DNA from 2 places in the Paenibacillus sp. Marseille-Q7038 genome. Region 2 is predicted to be linked to the other one. Evidence: riboswitches for the same ligand, from Rfam matches in the RefSeq annotation. Region 2 holds a riboswitch; the other holds the start of a gene.
What was found. Region 2 has a riboswitch for S-adenosylmethionine ahead of metA (homoserine O-acetyltransferase MetA). Riboswitches for the same ligand answer to the same signal wherever they lie in the genome.

Region 1 (9,658 bases), on a different contig from region 2:
TTTCGGATTTTCCGCAATGTCACTGATTTTAGACTCTACATTCGTGTTGTCTTTCAGCTTAATAACTCCGTTTTTATCAAGCAGCATCAGTGCACGACCACCGTTCGTAGCATCATTAGGGATTGCAATCTTCGCTCCCTCTTTTAATTCATCTACTGATTTAATGGTGTTGGAATAAGCTCCAATAGGTTCTACATGAACATTGTTAAGAGCAACCAAATTCAAACCGCGTGTTTCATTCTCGTTCTCAAGATAAGGTTTGTGCTGGAAGAAGTTTGCATCCAGTTGGTTTTGTGACAACTGTACATTAGGTTGTACATAGTCATTGAAGATGGTGATCTCCAGATCAATACCTTCTTCTGCGAGAATTGGTTTTACTTGTTCCAAGATTTCAGCGTGCGGTACAGGTGATGCTCCTACTCGAAGGGTGACTCTTTTTTCTGTCTGACCACTGTCTCCACTTCCTGTTGTATCATTACCAGCAGAATCATTTCCACATGCAGCTAAAACCAGTACCAATGCGAGCGTAAGACTAGATAAAAACCATTTTTTCATCGTTAAACCCTCCTAAGTATAGTAAATCCCTATCTCCTAAAGCGAATTGCTATTTACGTGTAAAATGTTTAACTAATCTGTCTCCTGCCATCTGCAGAACTTGTACAAGAATAATCATAACGACAACCGCTACGATCATCACTTCTCGTTCATACCTGTAATATCCATAGTTAATGGCTAGAGCACCAAGTCCCCCGCCGCCAACCATCCCCGCCATTGCGGTGTAGGATATTAGTGTAACCACCGTGATCGTAATTCCCGCAAGTAAACCAGGAAGAGCTTCCGGCATGAGCACCTTCATTATGATCTGCCCCGTAGAAGCGCCCATCGCTTGCGATGCTTCTATAACCCCTTTGTCCACTTCACGCAGAGAAGTCTCGACGAGCCTTGCAAAGAAAGGTGCTGCACCAACTACCAGCGGCGGGATTGTTCCCACAACCCCTATTGTCGTGCTGACAATCGCTTTTGTAATGGGAAGCATGGCCACAATCAGAATGATAAAGGGAACCGAACGCAAAATATTTACGATAAAAGAAAGTACAGTGTATATGACACGATTTGGTGTTGAAGCAGATCGTGAAGTTAAAAATAGAATAATTCCAACCGGCAGTCCGATAATAAAAGTAAAGATACCGGATACAACCAGCATACTTAGTGTTTCTAAGGTAGCTGTTTGAATCTCATCCCAATTAATTACGGAAAAATCAAGACCCATGATGTAGCACCTCCACTTCAAGACCTTGCAGAGTCAAGGATTCAACCGTTCTTAAAATCTGTTCAGGATGACCCTCTAAACGAACCATCAACTGACCATACGGCATCTGCTTGATTGTAGAGATTGTTCCTTGCAAGATGGCAAAATCTACTCCAGTTTGCCGCACAGTCTGCGATAGAATCGAATCATAGGTTTTACTTCCCAGGAAGGTGATTTTTACCGTTTGTGAATGATCTAAATGCGAAGCCTGAATGGCTTCCTCCATTAAACCACTAACTTCCGTTTCCCGTAAAATAAATTCTTGTGTAACGGGATGTTGCGGTTTCAGGAATACTTCCGCCACCGGTCCTTCTTCCACAATCCCACCTTGATGAATGACAGCCACCCGGTCACAAATGGTCTGAATTACATGCATCTCATGGGTAATGAGTACAATCGTGAGATTGTACTTCTGGTTAATATCAAGCAACAACTTGAGAATTGAGTTCGTTGTCTGCGGATCAAGCGCTGAGGTCGCTTCATCACACAGCAGAACCTGAGGATCGCTTGCCAGCGCCCTTGCAATACCCACACGCTGTTTTTGTCCTCCGGACAGTTGAGCAGGATATTTGTTACTGTGGTTTGTAAGTCCAACCAGTTTAAGTAATTCCTTCACCTTTTGATCCACTTTCTTGTGGTCCGTTTTCACTAATCGCAGCGGAAATGCAATATTCTCGTAAACCGTGGCAGAACTCAGCAGATTAAAATGCTGGAAAATCATCCCTATTTTACGCCGCTGCGCCTGAAGTTGCGATTTATTCAATTTCGTCATATTAATGCCGTCTACATAAACCTCTCCCGATGTCGGACGCTCTAACAAATTAATCAACCGAATCAGGGTGCTTTTTCCTGCTCCGGAATGACCGATCACACCAAAGATTTCGCCTTTGTTAATAGACAAATCTAGACCTGACAAGGCAGTAGTTACCTGCTTTCCTTGTCCGTAATCTTTGCGGATATTTTTTAATTCAATCAATACGGTACCTCCTTGCTTGCGGTCATTCTCATTTTGACTCATAGACACAAAAATCCCCCTTTTTCACAGAAAAAGAGGGCATCAATAGTTAGACGATTCCTTCTCATCTGCCAAGACCAAATGTATGATCTTGAAGGATTTAGCACCATGTCATCCTATATAGAAAAAAGCTCTATAAAGAATCGGTTGCCGGGCTTCATAGGGCCTGTCCCTCCGCCACTCTCGATAAGAATGATATGCAATTATGAATAATGTCGAATGTTGTCATTTGCTAAACAAATTAATTGTTTCAGAAACTTAGTGAAAGTATATGACATTTCATAACACTTGTCAAAGGAAAATATTATGCGCGGACCGTTTGTTTTTTCCAAGTGCTAATCATGTACTCAAATGATTCATGTAAACTTCTTGAGACCAAGTCCACACCAAGTTCCAAATCGGAAGTAAATGCTTTTAGATCTTCTAGTTTTACTTTTCCATGCAGTGCTTGATGCCTTTGCCACAAATCATCTTGCATCTCCACATTCATATGATGAATCTCGGTGTTGCGCCTTTTACGAAGACGATTCATGGGCTGATGATACTTATCTTTCAGGCTGCTTAATCGGATGAGAAGGGTTTTATGCTTTGGCTGTCCTTCGAGCTGTTTTAGAACCGTAAAATAGGAAAAGTGCGCTTTAATTTTGGATGTTTCTAAATGATACCAGTCATCTAAAACATTACCCAGTTTGTCTAAGGTTGCAAACATACGAATGAAGCCGTCCTTGTAAAAGTATACGTATCTGGCATAATCAGATTTTTCATCCGGTCCCATATCATCCGTTGAGGCTGCATGGATCTTCGCCGCATAAAAAGAAGCAGCAAAAGAACTTTGTTCTAGTTCATCTAATGATGTAATCAGTCCACGGGTCCATATCTCCAATTCACGATAATCATGTGTTGGATCGGTACTCTCTTTTATTTCACTGATAAGCAACTGCAACATACGCACCATCGCATCCATGGCTTCTTTCAAGTATCCCGAGTTCACCCGGGGTGGTTCACCTAATAAAGTACGCAGCATATAAACATCCTCCCTGCACCTCATTTTCCCCCATCAAGGCACACAGAATCCCTACTTCTTATTGGACCTTTGCAAAATATGATTTCCAGCGCGAATCGACGAGTTCCACAATATCTTCCCGCGGAATAACTTCTTCAGGGTAACCTGGCTTCATCCGTGCATCTATAACGATTGGCAAGGAGTAACCGATGTGATTCCGCTTCACTGAAATATCTGCATACATGTCACTTGCTGGATTAAAGCGAGTAAACACAGTCCATAGGAAGGACATCTGGTTCTTCGCTGTTTCTTGTGCATGATCGACCAGAATCACGAGCGGCCAAGTCTGTTCCAGTGCCCCAAAACGTTCTACGAGCCGGCCTGCAAGTTCTGGTTCTTCCTCATAAGAAGCTCCCTCCACAAGCAGTACCCCGCCGCAATAAGGTTTGATATCGGTTATCTCATTCACAAATCCACCTTCATATGTGCGAGGAAGATCACGCACTTTCTCTCCAACACCGACTAAGATGGCCTTACTTCCGTGGTTCAGCTTGTGACCGGTATAATCGAGCGTATCATGTGAAGTATGATCAAAAATAAACAGATCCGTCTGCGGATCAAACCGTTCCAGTACCGTTTCAATCAATTCCGTAAAGTTAGATAAATCAATTGCCTGATCGGTTAAAATCAAAAATTTAGTCAAAGACAATTGTCCTTGTCCAAGTATGCTGAATCCGGAAACTAATGCCTCGCGAGAATAGCTTTCCCGTACAACAGCAGAAGCAAGCGCATGAACTCCGCTTTCTGCATATGCCCATAAATCTTTCACTGTCGGCATGACAATGGAATAGGCGGGAGATAATAACCGCTGTACGAATTCTCCGAGGTAATAATCTTCTTGTCGAGGTTTACCCACAATCGTCATTGGGTAAATCGCATCCTTACGGTGCCACATCCGCTCCACGTTCAAGATTGGGAACTCATGAGCCAAAGAATAATAACCGAAATGATCACCGAATGGTCCTTCCATTCTACGCTCGTGAGGCGGCACGATTCCTTTGATTACAAATTCTGCTTCAGCCGGCATACGGTGTCCTCCGAAAGGGTCATCCACCATTTTCAGCTTGTCCCCCATGATCAGGGAAGCCATGAGCAGTTCCGGAAGTTTCTCCGGAATCGGAGCTATTGCAGACGCAATAAGAGCTGGTGGACCTCCGAGGATGACAGACACCGGTAAACCTTGTCCGCGCTTTTCCGCTTCATGGTAATGAAATCCGCCGCCTTTTTGAATCTGCCAGTGTACGCCAGTCGTATGATCATCATAAATTTGAATACGATACATCCCGAGGTTATGATCTTTATGATCATCAGGATGTTCTGTATACACAAGCGGTAATGTTAAAAATGGACCTCCGTCCAGCTGCCAGCTCGTTACCTTCGGAAGCATCTTCAGAGGGGATTCGGTCTGATTAGCAGATAAAATGGGTGCATCACTTCGCTGCACTGTTTTTAAACCCACTTTTATGGCTTCTTTAATCAAGCCTCGTTCATTCCAGAGCGCTTTAGCTGTTGGAGGCATCAGTGTTTTCGTTGCACCAACAATGGATTTCATGAGTTCTTCAGGTCTTGGTCCAAATGCCATATCTACTCTACGGCTGGTTCCAAACATATTCGTGAGTACCGGAAAAGGAGTTCCTTTTACGTTTGTAAATAACAAAGCAGGTCCCTGCTCCTCAATGACACGTCGATGAATCTCTGCAATTTCTAAGTAAGGATCAACAGGCGCGTCGATAATAACAAGGTCTTTTTCCTGTTGTAATTTGGTTACAAACTCACGTAAATTTGAATAAATCAATGTGGAAGATCCTCCTTTATAAAACAAAGCCCTGCGAATCTAATTCGTGGACTTTGTCATTTGCATATGTAGCCTTATGGACAGGCACTAGCATTTATTGTACACTGTCCGGCTATTTTTTTCCAAGATACATCTATTGTATCCAGTTATTTATGATGTCTTTTATGAGCGATGGATACCTGCCGGCTTAGCCAGTTTCCATACCACATAACTCATGTAGGCAAGAAGCCCGAACAATACCGAAATAATGGTCATATGAGCAAGTACAACAAACATGTAAATCTCAGGACGATCCATTGTAAGCATGAGGCCTACACCGGACAACACTTGTATAATTACAAGCGTGATCGCTGTAATCCCAAGAATTTGCAGCTCCCTGTTCCCTTTATTATGCCGGTAAGCATAATGACTGAGGACAGCAATAATGACGACAAGGAAAAACGCGGCAACACGATGCAAGAATGCAACAGCTACACCGCCTGAGAGTTCAGGAATCACGGCTCCATTACAGAGTGGGAATCCGCTGCAGCCGCCTGCTGACTCGGTATGGCTGACAAAAGCTCCTGTATAAACAACGATATATGAATAGATCATCGTTAGCCACACCAAGTTACGAAATTGTTTACTTACCCGCGGCAGGCTATCGAACTTAGCGAGTCCGCCAAATTTTTGTTCTTGCCTTGCGCCAAGAGTAGTCATCAAGGAACTTGCAAGCGAAATAATGGCAAAACCAAGATGTAATGCCATAACAGCGGGTACTTGGGAGAATACTACTGCGAGTGCTCCCATCATCCCTTGAATAACAACGAAGAACAATGTTAAAAGTGAAAAAATTTGTAGATCACGGCGCTGTTTAGCATACAGCATAAAGAGTACAAATGTAGTAATTGAAAGCAGCCCTGCTGACGTACTGACAATTCGGTGTGAATATTCAATGAGCGAAGCGAGTGTATGGGCTGGCACAAATTCCCCGTGACATAATGGCCACTCATTCCCGCAACCAAGGCCCGAATCCGTACGTGTAACTACACCGCCGCCGAATGTAGCAAAAAACATGAACAGCGTAGTCACAAAACTAAACCATTTTAAAAGTTTGATATGCTTCAACCTTATTCACCTGCAATTATATGATATGGCGGAAATAACTCTCCGCATGCTGATTATATAGCCATTTTCAGCAACTCTAACTATTATAACGGATAAAAGAATTCGAAACATAAGGGGATTGTGACAATATCTTAACGCCTGTTCAAACGTAACATTTTTCATTGCTCTCTAGAACCCAAGAAATTTATTTCTACCTATCACAAAAAAAACACCGCACTCTCTTTATCTAAGAGCACGGTGTTTTTTGTAATCATAATTAGCTGCGCAGTGTTTGATACACTTCAACCGCACGTTGAAGGAATTCTACAATTTCCTCGCGGGATTTGCGATTTTTATTCACAAAACGAATGAGCTCACGTCCATCTGCATAAGCCACAAAACTAGGGATTCCTAGAATGTTCTGTTCCTGGCTTAATTCGCCAGTTTGTTCTACATCGACTTCAATCAGGGTAAGGAGCTGAGAAAACTCCTGCTCTACCTCAGGCATGAAGGGATCAATAAATCGGCAGTCTACGCACCAGTCTGCTTTAAAGACAGCGACCGTCAAATTAGAAGATTGAGTTAGAACGTCGAATTCCGCTTTAGAAGTAATTTTTTTCATCTTTATCATCCTCTCTAGTTACAGCTCGTATATATCTTCTGGTTTAGTGAATCATTCTTGACGAGTGGAAGTCAAATCATTCGTACATACTATTATATAACCAGGCAAAGTCTGTAGCAAAAGAGGAGGCAAGAAAAAGATGAAAAGTCAGCAATCTACTGTCCATTCTTTAGACGCGATTTGGCAAATGTTAAAGACCTTGCCTCTGACTGCAGCAGAAGTGATTCGCGGTAAACAGGCCGCTATTCAGTCATCGAAACAGCTGCGTCATCCGATTCGTCCACTCACCTGGCCTACTTCATCTGCTTCCTGGATTATGAATGAATTGGAACAAACACTTGCTAGTGTACGCGCCAGCGGAGTCCAGCCTGCTTCTATGCGGAGCAGTCAGCTCGATCCATATAGTGTGGAAGAGCTGGAACTCGTACGCGAGATCATGGAGCAAACTCAGCAGCATAATCAAAGTAATATAACAAGAACTGCTGCTTATCTGGCTTGCTATGAGGCTTACCCAGAGCTTCACTGGGCTCTGCTTGCTCATTTTGTATCTCGAAACGGAGGTTACAATATGACCGATCTAAAGAGCGAACTTTTGAAGAATGTACTGAAAAGTCAGGATAATCAACAAGTTTATCTTCTCCTAGAACGGTGTAATGCACTAATTTTTCAGGATGCCTATCCGCAGCTGATGTTATATATGAAAAGCCGAGAAAAAGGTCGAAGCTATTTTCATTTGCTATCCGAGTTTCATGTTTCTGCCTTTATGAATCCTTTTTGGGAACAATTCTGGCTTGAACGCAACAGTGAGATCTTGACCGTCGGTCTCATTATTAACGAGCAAAATTATATTGAGAACCGGGTTATTCGAAATCCCTATTATCAGCAACATGTTACGGCTACACTCTCTTTTCGTTCCCATGAACTGGCTGGACTTAATCATATTATTATTCCGCTTGGTGTGGATCAGGAATTGGTTGGTTTGACGATTACTCACTTCAATAAACTTCATGAACGGATCGAATTTGGTAAGGCATTGTATGCCCTGTTATTCGGATATTCGCAGGTACTAGAGAGAGCCACCATCTTTTCTAAAGAAATCCCTCACGAAGGTTCCCGAAGTGAATATTGGCCTAAATATTACACTTCCCTATATGGTCAGAAACGGGATGAACCCCTGCTCACCCCTGCGTTAAGTAATAAAAATGTTCTCTCTGCAGACAATAAAATATATAGTCCTACGCTATATAAAGCTTGGTATGATATGCCCTATGAGAAAATAACTCGAGAGGACTGGCTTACCCATACTCCTCATACAGATACTCTAGGCCACCTTAACCTCCCAAGGAGACCACGTATATTTGATGTGAGTTACCGGCACCGATTCGCGCTATGGAAACTTGGCATTGTTCATGATTTGAGCGAAATGAGAAATAACCATAAGATCCCATAAAAAAAAGAACGAAGCTTCAGTTCACAGACAGAAGCGATCGTTCTTTTTATTTTATTCTTTACTACCTTGCTTACTACCTCGCTGTAATCTCATCAAAGGCCGAAGCACCTTCTGAATCATCCGCGGATAATTGGTAAGCTCGTCCTGACGAAGTACGCGCAGTGCAATAAGCAGAACGAAATAACTGATTACCACAACAATTCCCACGATGATACAGTTCAGTAGAAACGCCACTCTTGCTGGCATCACGTTTACCATAGACAGTCCAAGCTGATGAAGTCCATATCCAATCGCACTGGATATCATCACAGTAATCAGAAAACCAATCCACCGCTTACCGAGAATGGAGAAGGCAACTGTCTTTTTGAGTACACGAATATTAAGTAATGTGATGATAAAGAAAGCAAGACCCGTTGAGATAATGATCCCGTAAATTCCGAAAAATTGAGCAAGGATAAAACTGGACACCAACTTGACCATAATCCCGATAAATACGGTTATCATGGTAATTCTTGGTTTGCCAATACCCAGCAGAATGGAATTTGAAGTCATCATTGTAATTTGAAAGATCGTCCCAAATGTCAATAAAGCAACAATTCCGCTGCCATCCAAACTACTAAACAAGAGACCATTAATCGAATAAGCAGCTACACAGAGAGCAATAACCATTGGCATCCCTGTCATGATAGCGATCCGCATAGCCAGCGTCACTTGATTACGCAAATGCGCTTCATCTTTTCTTGCAAATGCTGCCGAGATAATCGGGATAAGAGACGTGCTAAGTGCAATTGCCAGAATTGGTGGAATCCCCGCAACGGGCTGAGCTCGGTTTGTCAAAATACCAAGCATCGTCGTCGACATATCCGATCCGACCTGACCGCTGATCAAAGGTTTAATAATGGATGAATCAATAAAGTTAACAGCTGGTACCGCTAACGAGGATAGTACGATCGGAATAGAAAGTGTGAAAATATCACGATAGATCCGAGATAATGGGATTTGCGCAGTTTGCAGATCATGAAGACCGAGTTCTCGATCTTTCCGAATCTGTTTCCTAGTGAAATACAGCATTACTGCGAATGCACCCACACTACCGAGTACTCCTCCGAAAGTTGCACCTGCAGCAACCTCACTATCTCCATATCCCGCTCTTAATAAAATATAAGCAAGCAAGATTGCAGTACCGACCCGTGCAAATTGTTCGACAATCTGCGAGATTCCGCCTGCTGTCATGTTGTTGCGACCTTGGAAGTAGCCGCGCATCATGGCAATAGTCGGGAATAACAATAACGCCGGAGCCAGTGCACGAATGGCTAAA
Region 2 (9,658 bases):
CTTATCGAGTGCATCTAAATCGTTCGTATCTACATAACTTGCTGTAATTCCGTTTTTAGCAAGGATTCGCTCCACAAGACGATATGTTCCCCCATATAGATCAAGTGAAATGATCAAATGATCGCCTTGCCCAAACTTAGCGAAGATCGTCATGATCGCTGCCATACCAGAGCTGCAGGCAAAACCTGCATCCCCTGACTCCAGTTCAGCTGCAGCTTCTTCCAGCACTTTTCGAGTTGGGTTTGTCGTACGTATGTAATCAAATCCCGTGCTTTTTCCCAGTTCAGGATGTCTAAATGCAGTCGATTGATAGATCGGAAAGTTCACCGCTCCAGTTACAGGTTCTTTCACTGATCCTATTTGTGCCAACTTACTTTCTAATCTCAGCTTGTTTTCCATAACGTATTGTCCCCCTTAGATATAGACTGGTTTTGTGTTTCAAGGTCATAGGGCGTTGCTTGGTAAACATAATAGTTAAGCCAATTGGAGAACAATAAATTTGCATGTGCTCTCCAGCTGGACAACGGTGTTTTGCTAGGATCATCATTCGGGAAATAATTATTAGGCAATTTAACATCTAATCCTCTCGCCTTATCTCGATCATATTCCCACTTTAAGGATAACGAATCATATTCGGAATGCCCTGTCACAAAAATCTGTTTGCCATCCTCACTTGCCACAATATATACTCCGGCTTCTTCAGACTCTGATAAAATATCAAGTCCAGCCACTTTCTCTATATCTTCTCGGCGTACTTCGGTATGACGGGAATGCGGTGCAAGGAATAACTCATCAAATCCTCGAAGGAGTTTTACATGTGATTTCTCTAACGTGTGTGGAAACACGCCGAAACATTTTTCAGGAAGTGCCACTTTGGGTACATTAAAATGGTGATAAAGCCCTGCTTGTGAAGCCCAACAGATATGCATGGTTGAAGTCACATTCGTTTTGGACCAGTTGAAAATCTGCTGGATCTCTTCCCAATACGTCACTTCTTCAAATTCCATCTGTTCTACCGGGGCCCCCGTGATGATCAGTCCATCAAAGCGCAGATCTTTCACTTCATCAAACGTTTTATAAAACATATCGAGATATTCTTGAGATGTATTCTTCGAAACATGTGATTTCGGATGAATTAGAATCACATCCACTTGAAGGGGCGTATTGCCAATGAGCCGGAGTAACTGGGTCTCCGTCGTCTCTTTCGTAGGCATCAAATTAAGAATACCGATACGTAAAGGGCGAATGTCCTGTTTGAAAGCATGTGTCTCATCCATCACAAAAATATTCTCACCTGCGAGAATTTCTTTAGCTGGTAAAGTATCAGGGATTTTAATGGGCAAGGGTATTCCTCCTTAAAAACATTTTGTTGGATAATGGAGTGAGAGGTTATTAAGGAAGCAAACTTATTCCCACGGAAGATAAACAAAAACGACCTATCTCAATACACTTGAGAAAGGCCGTCCATCCGTATACGGTAATGCTCCTCTCTCATCTCTCAATTCTTGTTTTAAGCCACATCCGGCATAAAACATGAATAGCAAGAATTAGCACCGTGCGATTGCTCGCCGGTTGCTGTGGTTTCTAAGGGCCAGTCCCTCCGCCACTCTTGATAAGATTTCGCTGTATTTAATTTTTTTTAAAATGAAAATAATTCACTAATTGTTACCATTACTCTATAGCATGAGGTATGAATCCGTCAAGAACTGGATTTATAACGATTCTTTGGAAACAAGTCACCTCTATGAAAATCCGGACATAAGATATGCCATAAACATTTATCTTGATTGCTGAAATATAGCACGTTATACTAAGAATCAGTGTCAAATTCAACATAATGGGGTGACAAAAATGGACGGCGACCCGAGGCCTGACTGGCAGCCGAATGATAATAACAGCATAGGATGTACCATCAGCTTGCCGGCTAACGGGACGCGTAATTCCTGATGTCTGCCCTTTTCGTACCCTTGTCGGCACTGATGTTCACATTCCTTAGTTATTCAGCTTGTCCCGCTTAAATTCCGGGAGTTTACTTAAGGAGTGGTTCAAATGAAAATTAGATATGTTAACCAAGGAGTTTTTACTTCGCTTGATCATATTGAAGATACACTGACTCCGCCTGAAGAAGGATTTTATTGGATTGATGCGGATGTAGACGATCTTGCGGTTCTTCAACCTTTATTCCACATGCATGATCTTGCTGTAGAAGACTGTTTGAGTGATGAGGAACAGCGTCCGAAGCTCGAAATCTATGAAAGTCATTATTTTATCGTTGTAAATAGTATACGTTTTGATGACGAGGAAATATTTTTACGTGCGGTGAACGTTTTCTTAGGAAGACATTATATTATTACGGTAACGAAGCAGAAAGTAAATGAACTGCGAACACTGAAACCGATCCTCTGGGAACAGGAAGTAAATTCACCGGATCGTTTCTTATATCTGCTCATTGATTCCATTGTGGATAATTATTTCACTGTAGGTGACCGGCTTGAAGCAAGAATTGAAAAGCTGGAAGAAGATATTTTAATGCATACTAAGAAAAGTCATCTAAATGAAATTATAGGTTTGCGAAGTGAGATTTTATGGCTCAAAAAGGGGCTCGGTCCTCAAAAAGAAGTCATTAATACACTCAATAAAAAGGATCTGCGTCTCATTGATGATCAATTGCAAAAATACTTTAGTGATATCTATGAGAATGCAGTAAAAATATCAGAAACATTTGATACGTATCGAGATTTGATGGGTAACTTACGAGAAGCTTATCAGTCCAGTATTTCCAACCGGGCCAATGAAATCATGCGTGTATTTACGGCCATAACAACTGTATTTATGCCACTGACACTGATTACCGGGATTTATGGAATGAATTTCAAGAATATGCCTGAGCTAGATTATCAATATTCATATTTTATAGTCATTGGGATTATCGCAGCGCTAGGGATCACGATGTACCTTATTTTCCGTAAAAAAGATTGGATTTAGAAATTTTGAGTTTTCTTGTGAATGTGATTCCTTCCCTTTCTTCATTAAATCTTCATGTAAATATCATATATAAAAAGGTTCCTTCATTAATGTGGAGGAACCTTTTTATGTTGTATCGTCCTTGCTCTTTCACATCATAAACATGAGTTACATACGGAAGTTATGTAGAGTAACCTTCCTCCTTTTATCCAACCTGTTTGCTCGTTTCGGTCTGTCTTCGGTAACGAATACGAACCATACGCAGCCGCTCATACAATTGATCTAGTGGTCCTGCTCCTGCAGGATCTTCACCATATACTCGAAGTAATATTGGTTTTAAAAAGCTTGTCCCAAGCTCGTCATAAGCATTCCAGATCAGCTCCTGCTCATCATCCGTCATCCATGTCAGTTCTTTCGCGATCAGCATCTCTGTATCATAACCACTCTTTTCAAGTTCCTCCAGAAAATCAACTAGTTCTCTACGGTTCAAACCCGTAATTGCACTGATGTCATCAAGAGATTGTCCACTTGCTATCGCTGTTAAGACTGATTTTTTTAAATTGAATTTCTCCAGTTCCTGTTTATACTTCTGCTCTTTTTGTCTATAATTCCATGACTCATATTCCTCTTCCGTAAGCACGGTAGCTACCCAATGTAGTGGAAAACCATGCTCTCTCGTTTCTTGTGTGGTGATTTCAAGCAACTCCTGGCCATATTCAGCCAACTTATTCTCGCCTACACCAGGTAATTCTCGCAATTCTTCTAAGGTATGAGGTACATAGGTACTAATCATCCGAAGCAATCGATTACTTGCAATAAAATAAGGCGCCTTGCGCTCAGCTGATGCTTTTTGTCTTCGCCATACACATAAAGCTTGATATAATTCTTCCCGACCATAAAGTTCGCTATAACATTGCAGTTTCTGGGTATGTTGATTTCGCTGTTTCGCCTCTTCGGTTTCATGAAAGATGCCCTCAATAAGCGGTCGGTAGCCTTCACTCATCTTGATTGCAAGCTGAAAACGATAGATATGCATCATCTCATTCCAAGAATCTCCTTCATACCAGATATCCCCCTGTTCTTCGTCCATATTCATACTACTCCAGCCAAGCTGCCACAAGTCTTCTTCTTCCCCTATCCATAATTGTGCATACTTTGCCCCGTTTTGCTCTGATGTCACAGATAATTGATTCATAAATACAATTTTCATTACCATGCCAGCCTCCTCTCAAAATCAGGCAGTACAAAAGTAACACGCAAAAAAGCACCTCTCTCACATATTCATGTGAGAGAGGTGCTTCCTCATGTAACTCCGCGCTGTTCTGTTATCAAACACTATACCATAAATGGTTATAATTTCAATATTAAATTTATTGTTCTTCTAATGCCAGCTTTGCAAGAGCGAGTGAACCGCATATACCCGCATTGTCTCCAAGTTCCGGATATACTACATACTCATCAATATGCTCGATAATACTCGAATGTTGAACATATCCACCTAAGAGTGACTTCAACTGATGTCTAATCTCAGGGAATAATTGCTCCTGCTTCATTACACCGCCGCCCATAATAATTTTTTGCGGTGAAAGAATAAGTACATAATTGACCAAAGCTTGTGCCAAATAATAAGCTTCCATCTCCCAAGCAGGATGATCGGCTGGTAGTTCCGCGCCAGGTTTCCCCCAGCGTTTAAGTATCGCAGGCCCAGCTGCAATCCCTTCCAGACAATCCCCATGAAATGGACAGAATCCTTCAAACGTATCATCCAAATGACGTCTAACACGGATATGTCCCATTTCTGGATGAGATAGCCCATGAACCAACTGTCCTCCAACAACGGCTCCTGCTCCGATTCCCGTACCGACAGTGATGTAAATACAGCTGTCTAATCCCTTTGCAGCACCCCAAGTATACTCACCAAGTGCAGCTCCATTAACATCCGTATCAAAATTCATTGGTACATCAAAATGTTCTTTTAGCTTGCCAATCATGTCATACCCGCCCCAAAACGGTTTCGGTGTTGTTGTAATAGACCCATATGTAGGACTGTTCTTAATCGGATCGATTGGCCCAAAGGAGCCTACACCAAGTGCATCAAATTTCTTACCTTCAAAAAAAGCAATAACTTGGGCCATGGTTTCTTCAGGGGTTGTCGTTGGAAAACTAACTCGTTCGAAAATTTCACCCTGTTCATTACCGATCCCGCATACAAACTTTGTTCCACCCGCTTCAATAGCACCTAATACTCGCACATTAACACCCTCTCGTATCATTCTAGTTGAGTTTTCGCTTTTCCATTCTTTTTGTCAGTGTCGATTTCCAGCTCGCTGATAGAGAATCCACCGAAAGAAGTTTATGTATCGCATGAAGATCTTCTTTATTCTGATGCATAATGTAGTTTGCTTCCAATATACTTACACTGTTAGCTGCTCGCGAATACAGAACAAGTTCACTCTCAGCTGATACATATCCTTCTTCAAGCACTCGAAAATAGTACCCAGTAATCCCAGTAGTTTGAAACTTCAAAGGAAGCTCCTTAACGTTGTGTTTTACACCTAGTTTAAAACAAGGTTCACGCGGCTGACTCACTTGAACTGTTGCTTCTCCAAGCTTCCATATATCACCGATATATGTGTCCTGCTCACTGCAACCCGATACAGTAATATTTTCGCCAAACGCGCCTGGCAGCAAGTTTTGACCTAAAAAAACTTCGTAGGAAGGATAGGCAAGATAGTCGAATACACACACTGCCTTATCTACACCTCCGTGGTGTACCAGATCAGCCTGTTCATCACGGGCAAACCCTGTTTTTGATAGGTATATACGATCTGAAACAGGATGTTTATCGATGGCCGAATAAAATTCTTGTCTGCCGCTTTTCATCCGTTTCTTGGTTCCAATGTTTAGAGATATGATCTGATATGAAATGGACTGAATATCATTCAATGGTAACGCCTCCACTATTTCTGGATACCAAGAAGTTCTATCTTCGCTGTATAAGGTTAGCATCCGGCTTTATTTAATAATCCCCCGAAATCGGTTTTAGGTCAATGCCTAAATACACAAAAAAAGATACGGAAAGTAATCTTCCGTATCTTTTATTCTATCTTTAACTAATTGCAACTCCGATTAGTGAGCACAAACTTTTCATTTCAAGTTCTTCGAATTTCGCGATGACCTGATGATGATCTAAACTTAGTACACAACTTTCAAGAGAACAAGCAACGGGAACTTCCAAATGGATCTCAGCCAGTTTGCGAGATAGATGTAACATGTCCATGTCATTCTCAATCTTCTTACGAATAGAAGGACTAAGCTCATCCAGATGTTCAAGAATCCCTTCGATGGATTCATACTCTTGAACAAGCTTCATCGCTGTTTTTTCGCCTATCCCCTGAACGCCTGGATAATTATCACTTGCATCACCCATAAGACCCTTCATATCAATGATTTGACGAGGACGCAGCCCCTTCTCCTCATATAAGGAATCCGGAGTATATACTTTATAATTACCATGTCCTTTTTTCATTATAATCACACTAGTACGATCGTTCACAAGCTGAAGAAGATCATGATCCCCAGACAGAATCATCACATTCATATCAAGTTCTTCGCTGTATAATCGACTTAATGTACCAATACAATCGTCAGCTTCATAACCTGGAGCACTAATGTTTGGAATTCCGAGACTTTCCATTACTTCTTTAATCATTGTAAACTGAGGGATTAAATCTTCCGGCGCTTCCGGACGATTTCCCTTATATGCCGCATAATGCTCGCCTCGGAAAGTTCCGCCACCTAAATCCCAGCAACATACTACATGTGTCGGGTTAAAAGTCTGAACTGCATCCCAAAAATAACGAATAAAACCATAAACTGCATTCGTGGCCAGTCCATCCTTAGTACGACGGATATATCCACCTGCAGCTGTGGCAAAATATGCGCGAAATAGGACGGCCATACCGTCGACGATCAATACCGATTGTTGTTCTTTTGTTTCATTACTCACTTATGATAACGCTCCTGTTCTATTCCATACCTATATTTATAATACCTGTATTATAGCACAGGCTGCACTAGGTTTGGGGATAAAACAATGGAAACCATACCAAAGTCATTCTTATAAAAAGGGATGATCGGGTCAACCCCATGTTTCTTGAAATTGTTCTTCTTTGAAACCAACGGTAACTTTGCTTCCATCCGTCACAATAGGACGTTTAATCAGTCTGCCATGAGAGGACAACAGTTTTAACTGTTCTTCTCTACTCATTTCTTTCAACTGATCCTTAAGATTCATTTCTTTATAGACTTCTCCACTTGTGTTGAAGAACTTTTTCAATTCTAGTCCGCTGTTCTCAACAAGTGATGCTAGTTCATCTACCGTAGGCGGCTCTTCAAAAATTGGAATTAGTGTTAGCTCATGTCCAGCTGACTCCAGCCATTTTACTGCTTTACGGCAAGTGCTGCATTTCGCATATTGATATACGGTTAATTGACTCATTTTTTTGTGTCCTCCTGAATCGATAGCTGTTTTGTTATTATTGTTGTTAACCTTGCGCTTCTTCAAGTCTTGCTTGTAACTGTTCCATATCTGCTGGTAAAGCCGCAGTAAACGTCACTCTTTCCCCAGAAAGCGGGTGAGTGAAAGAAAGCTTGCTGGCATGCAAAGCTTGTCTATTCATCCATGTATCCGTTAGTAGTGCCTGTTCACGGTTAAATTTTGCATGTGAGAGCTGATCGACACCATAAAAAGTATCCCCTATTAGCGGACAACCAATCGAACTCATATGCACCCTGATTTGATGGGTTCGTCCACTCTCAAGCTTTATTTGTACCATGCTGCCATGTGGATAACGTTCCACTATATGATACAATGTGCGAGCTGGATAACCATCCGGTGTAACAATACGGCGATGCGGCTCTAATGGGTCTCGGTCAATAGGTCCATCAATCATTCCTTCTGCGGGTTCAGGATATCCATGCACAATCGCTGTATAATACTTATCTACCGTTCCCTGCATCATTTGCTCGGAAATATGCTGATGCACGTACGGATTCTTAGCTATACACAGAACTCCTGATGTGTCTTGGTCCAGCCTGTGGACGGGTCTAAAACGTACCTGTTCACCTTTCTCCTGCCAGTAATGTACCACACCATTTGCTAGTGTTCCCGTATAGTGACCACTGGTTGGATGAACAATGAGTCCCGCAGGTTTATTCACAATGAGTAGATGCTCATCCTCATATATGATGTCAAAAGGAATAGGCTCCGGTAAAATATCTGCCGAAGTCTCTTTTTCCATCCGAAGTTCGATTCGGTCTCCGCCCTTTACTTTCTCACTGATATAGACGCGTTGACCATTTAATTGAATTCCACATTCGGTCATTTTCACTCTGGACATTAACTTTCGGGAGACTCCTAATCTTTTTTGTAAAATCGTTTTTAGAAGCATCCCTTCATCTTCTGGAAGAACAACATATACAATCGGTTCATAGTAAGACATCATTTGCTTCGAAACACCTTTTTGCTGCGTAGATATTCTACATCAGGAACACCGGAACGAACATTGGCCGTACGAGCGACAACAAAGAAGTAATCTGACAGACGGTTCATATACAGCCTGACGCTAGGATTAATTTCAGTGTGAGACCCAAGCGTTACTACCCGGCGTTCTGCTCTCCGGCTTACGGTACGGCACACATGAAGTGCAGAAGATAAAGCAGCTCCTCCCGGAATAATGAAACGTTCGATTTGCGGATTTTCAGCTTGATGAAGATCAATCCACTGTTCTAAACGTTCTGCCATATCACCAGACACTTTATAATTCCCTTCCTCCAATTTGACAAAAGCAAGATCCGATCCGCAATCGAATAACTCCTGCTGAATCGTCTCTAGTTCTTTTTTTAAGTCCGAATACTTTTCTTCGGTCGTTATGATACTGATGGCTTGACCAACAAAACTATTTAATTCATCAATCGTGCCATAAGCCTCGACCCGGTCATCGTCTTTTGGTACTCTTGCGCCGATCACTGAAGTCTGGCCTTTATCACCTGATTTTGTATATATTTTCATTATACCCTCCACTTAATATCTGATTTTGTTCCTGCTGATCTCGCTTGCAATGCCTGAAGTGAGCTGGAACACCTGGTCGCTTCTGACTGCAATCATACGATTCATCTCAGCCATTGAAGAAATGAATTGTTTTTCCTCCTCGGAAGGATGAAAACTCCCCTGCATTTCGTTGGTAATAATCAGAAGTAATCCCTGATAAGAGAAAAGAACATCCTTTAATTGCTCCAACCTTGCTATAATACGAGCTTGATCCGCACTGTTCCAACAGTTTTTCCATTCACTAATCATCCAGCTGGTCAAACTATCAATAACAACAATACGGTGATCAGCACGGAACAAATTCGATTCCCTGTTGATGTGATCAAGTGTATCCGGAAGTGATTGATGTGAAGAGATATGTACTCTGCGCAGTTTGGACGGGGCCCTCATTTTTTCGGGCAAAGGTTTTGCATGTTCATCTGTTATATAAATGCCTTCCCTTGCAAGTGTTGAGGCATAGGATAGTGCAAACTGGGTTTTACCGCTGCTTACTCCCCCTGTTACCATAATGAGCATCCCTCAGCCCCCCCTCCTACTGGTATATCACTTAGTCCGTTCATTATAAATTAATTCGATTCCGTC

Region 1: another riboswitch for S-adenosylmethionine. It lies ahead of ACWPWY_RS22745 (methionine ABC transporter ATP-binding protein); the one in region 2 lies ahead of metA (homoserine O-acetyltransferase MetA).

Annotation. Positions count from the first base shown of each region.
Region 1 covers NZ_CBCOOM010000002.1:1,171,177-1,180,834, reverse strand. The annotation lists gene ACWPWY_RS22755 (MetQ/NlpA family ABC transporter substrate-binding protein) at 1-555, opposite strand, end outside; gene ACWPWY_RS22750 (methionine ABC transporter permease) at 605-1,273, opposite strand; gene ACWPWY_RS22745 (methionine ABC transporter ATP-binding protein) at 1,260-2,285, opposite strand; SAM riboswitch class I at 2,386-2,517, opposite strand; gene ACWPWY_RS22740 (Cthe_2314 family HEPN domain-containing protein) at 2,629-3,348, opposite strand; gene ACWPWY_RS22735 (UbiD family decarboxylase) at 3,407-5,182, opposite strand; gene ACWPWY_RS22730 (COX15/CtaA family protein) at 5,345-6,289, opposite strand; gene ACWPWY_RS22725 (thioredoxin family protein) at 6,546-6,890, opposite strand; gene ACWPWY_RS22720 (DUF2515 family protein) at 7,030-8,340, shown strand; gene ACWPWY_RS22715 (putative polysaccharide biosynthesis protein) at 8,392-9,658, opposite strand, start outside.
Region 2 covers NZ_CBCOOM010000001.1:528,122-537,779, reverse strand. The annotation lists gene ACWPWY_RS02685 (aminotransferase class I/II-fold pyridoxal phosphate-dependent enzyme) at 1-399, opposite strand, end outside; gene metA (homoserine O-acetyltransferase MetA) at 384-1,343, opposite strand; SAM riboswitch class I at 1,489-1,619, opposite strand; gene corA (magnesium/cobalt transporter CorA) at 2,050-2,985, shown strand; gene ACWPWY_RS02670 (HRDC domain-containing protein) at 3,170-4,174, opposite strand; gene ACWPWY_RS02665 (ROK family protein) at 4,335-5,216, opposite strand; gene ACWPWY_RS02660 (MOSC domain-containing protein) at 5,239-5,847, opposite strand; gene ACWPWY_RS02655 (5'-3' exonuclease) at 6,074-6,973, opposite strand; gene ACWPWY_RS02650 (arsenate reductase family protein) at 7,106-7,465, opposite strand; gene ACWPWY_RS02645 (RluA family pseudouridine synthase) at 7,512-8,471, opposite strand; gene ACWPWY_RS02640 (cob(I)yrinic acid a,c-diamide adenosyltransferase) at 8,468-9,037, opposite strand; gene ACWPWY_RS02635 (bifunctional adenosylcobinamide kinase/adenosylcobinamide-phosphate guanylyltransferase) at 9,050-9,592, opposite strand; gene ACWPWY_RS02630 (hypothetical protein) at 9,643-9,658, opposite strand, start outside.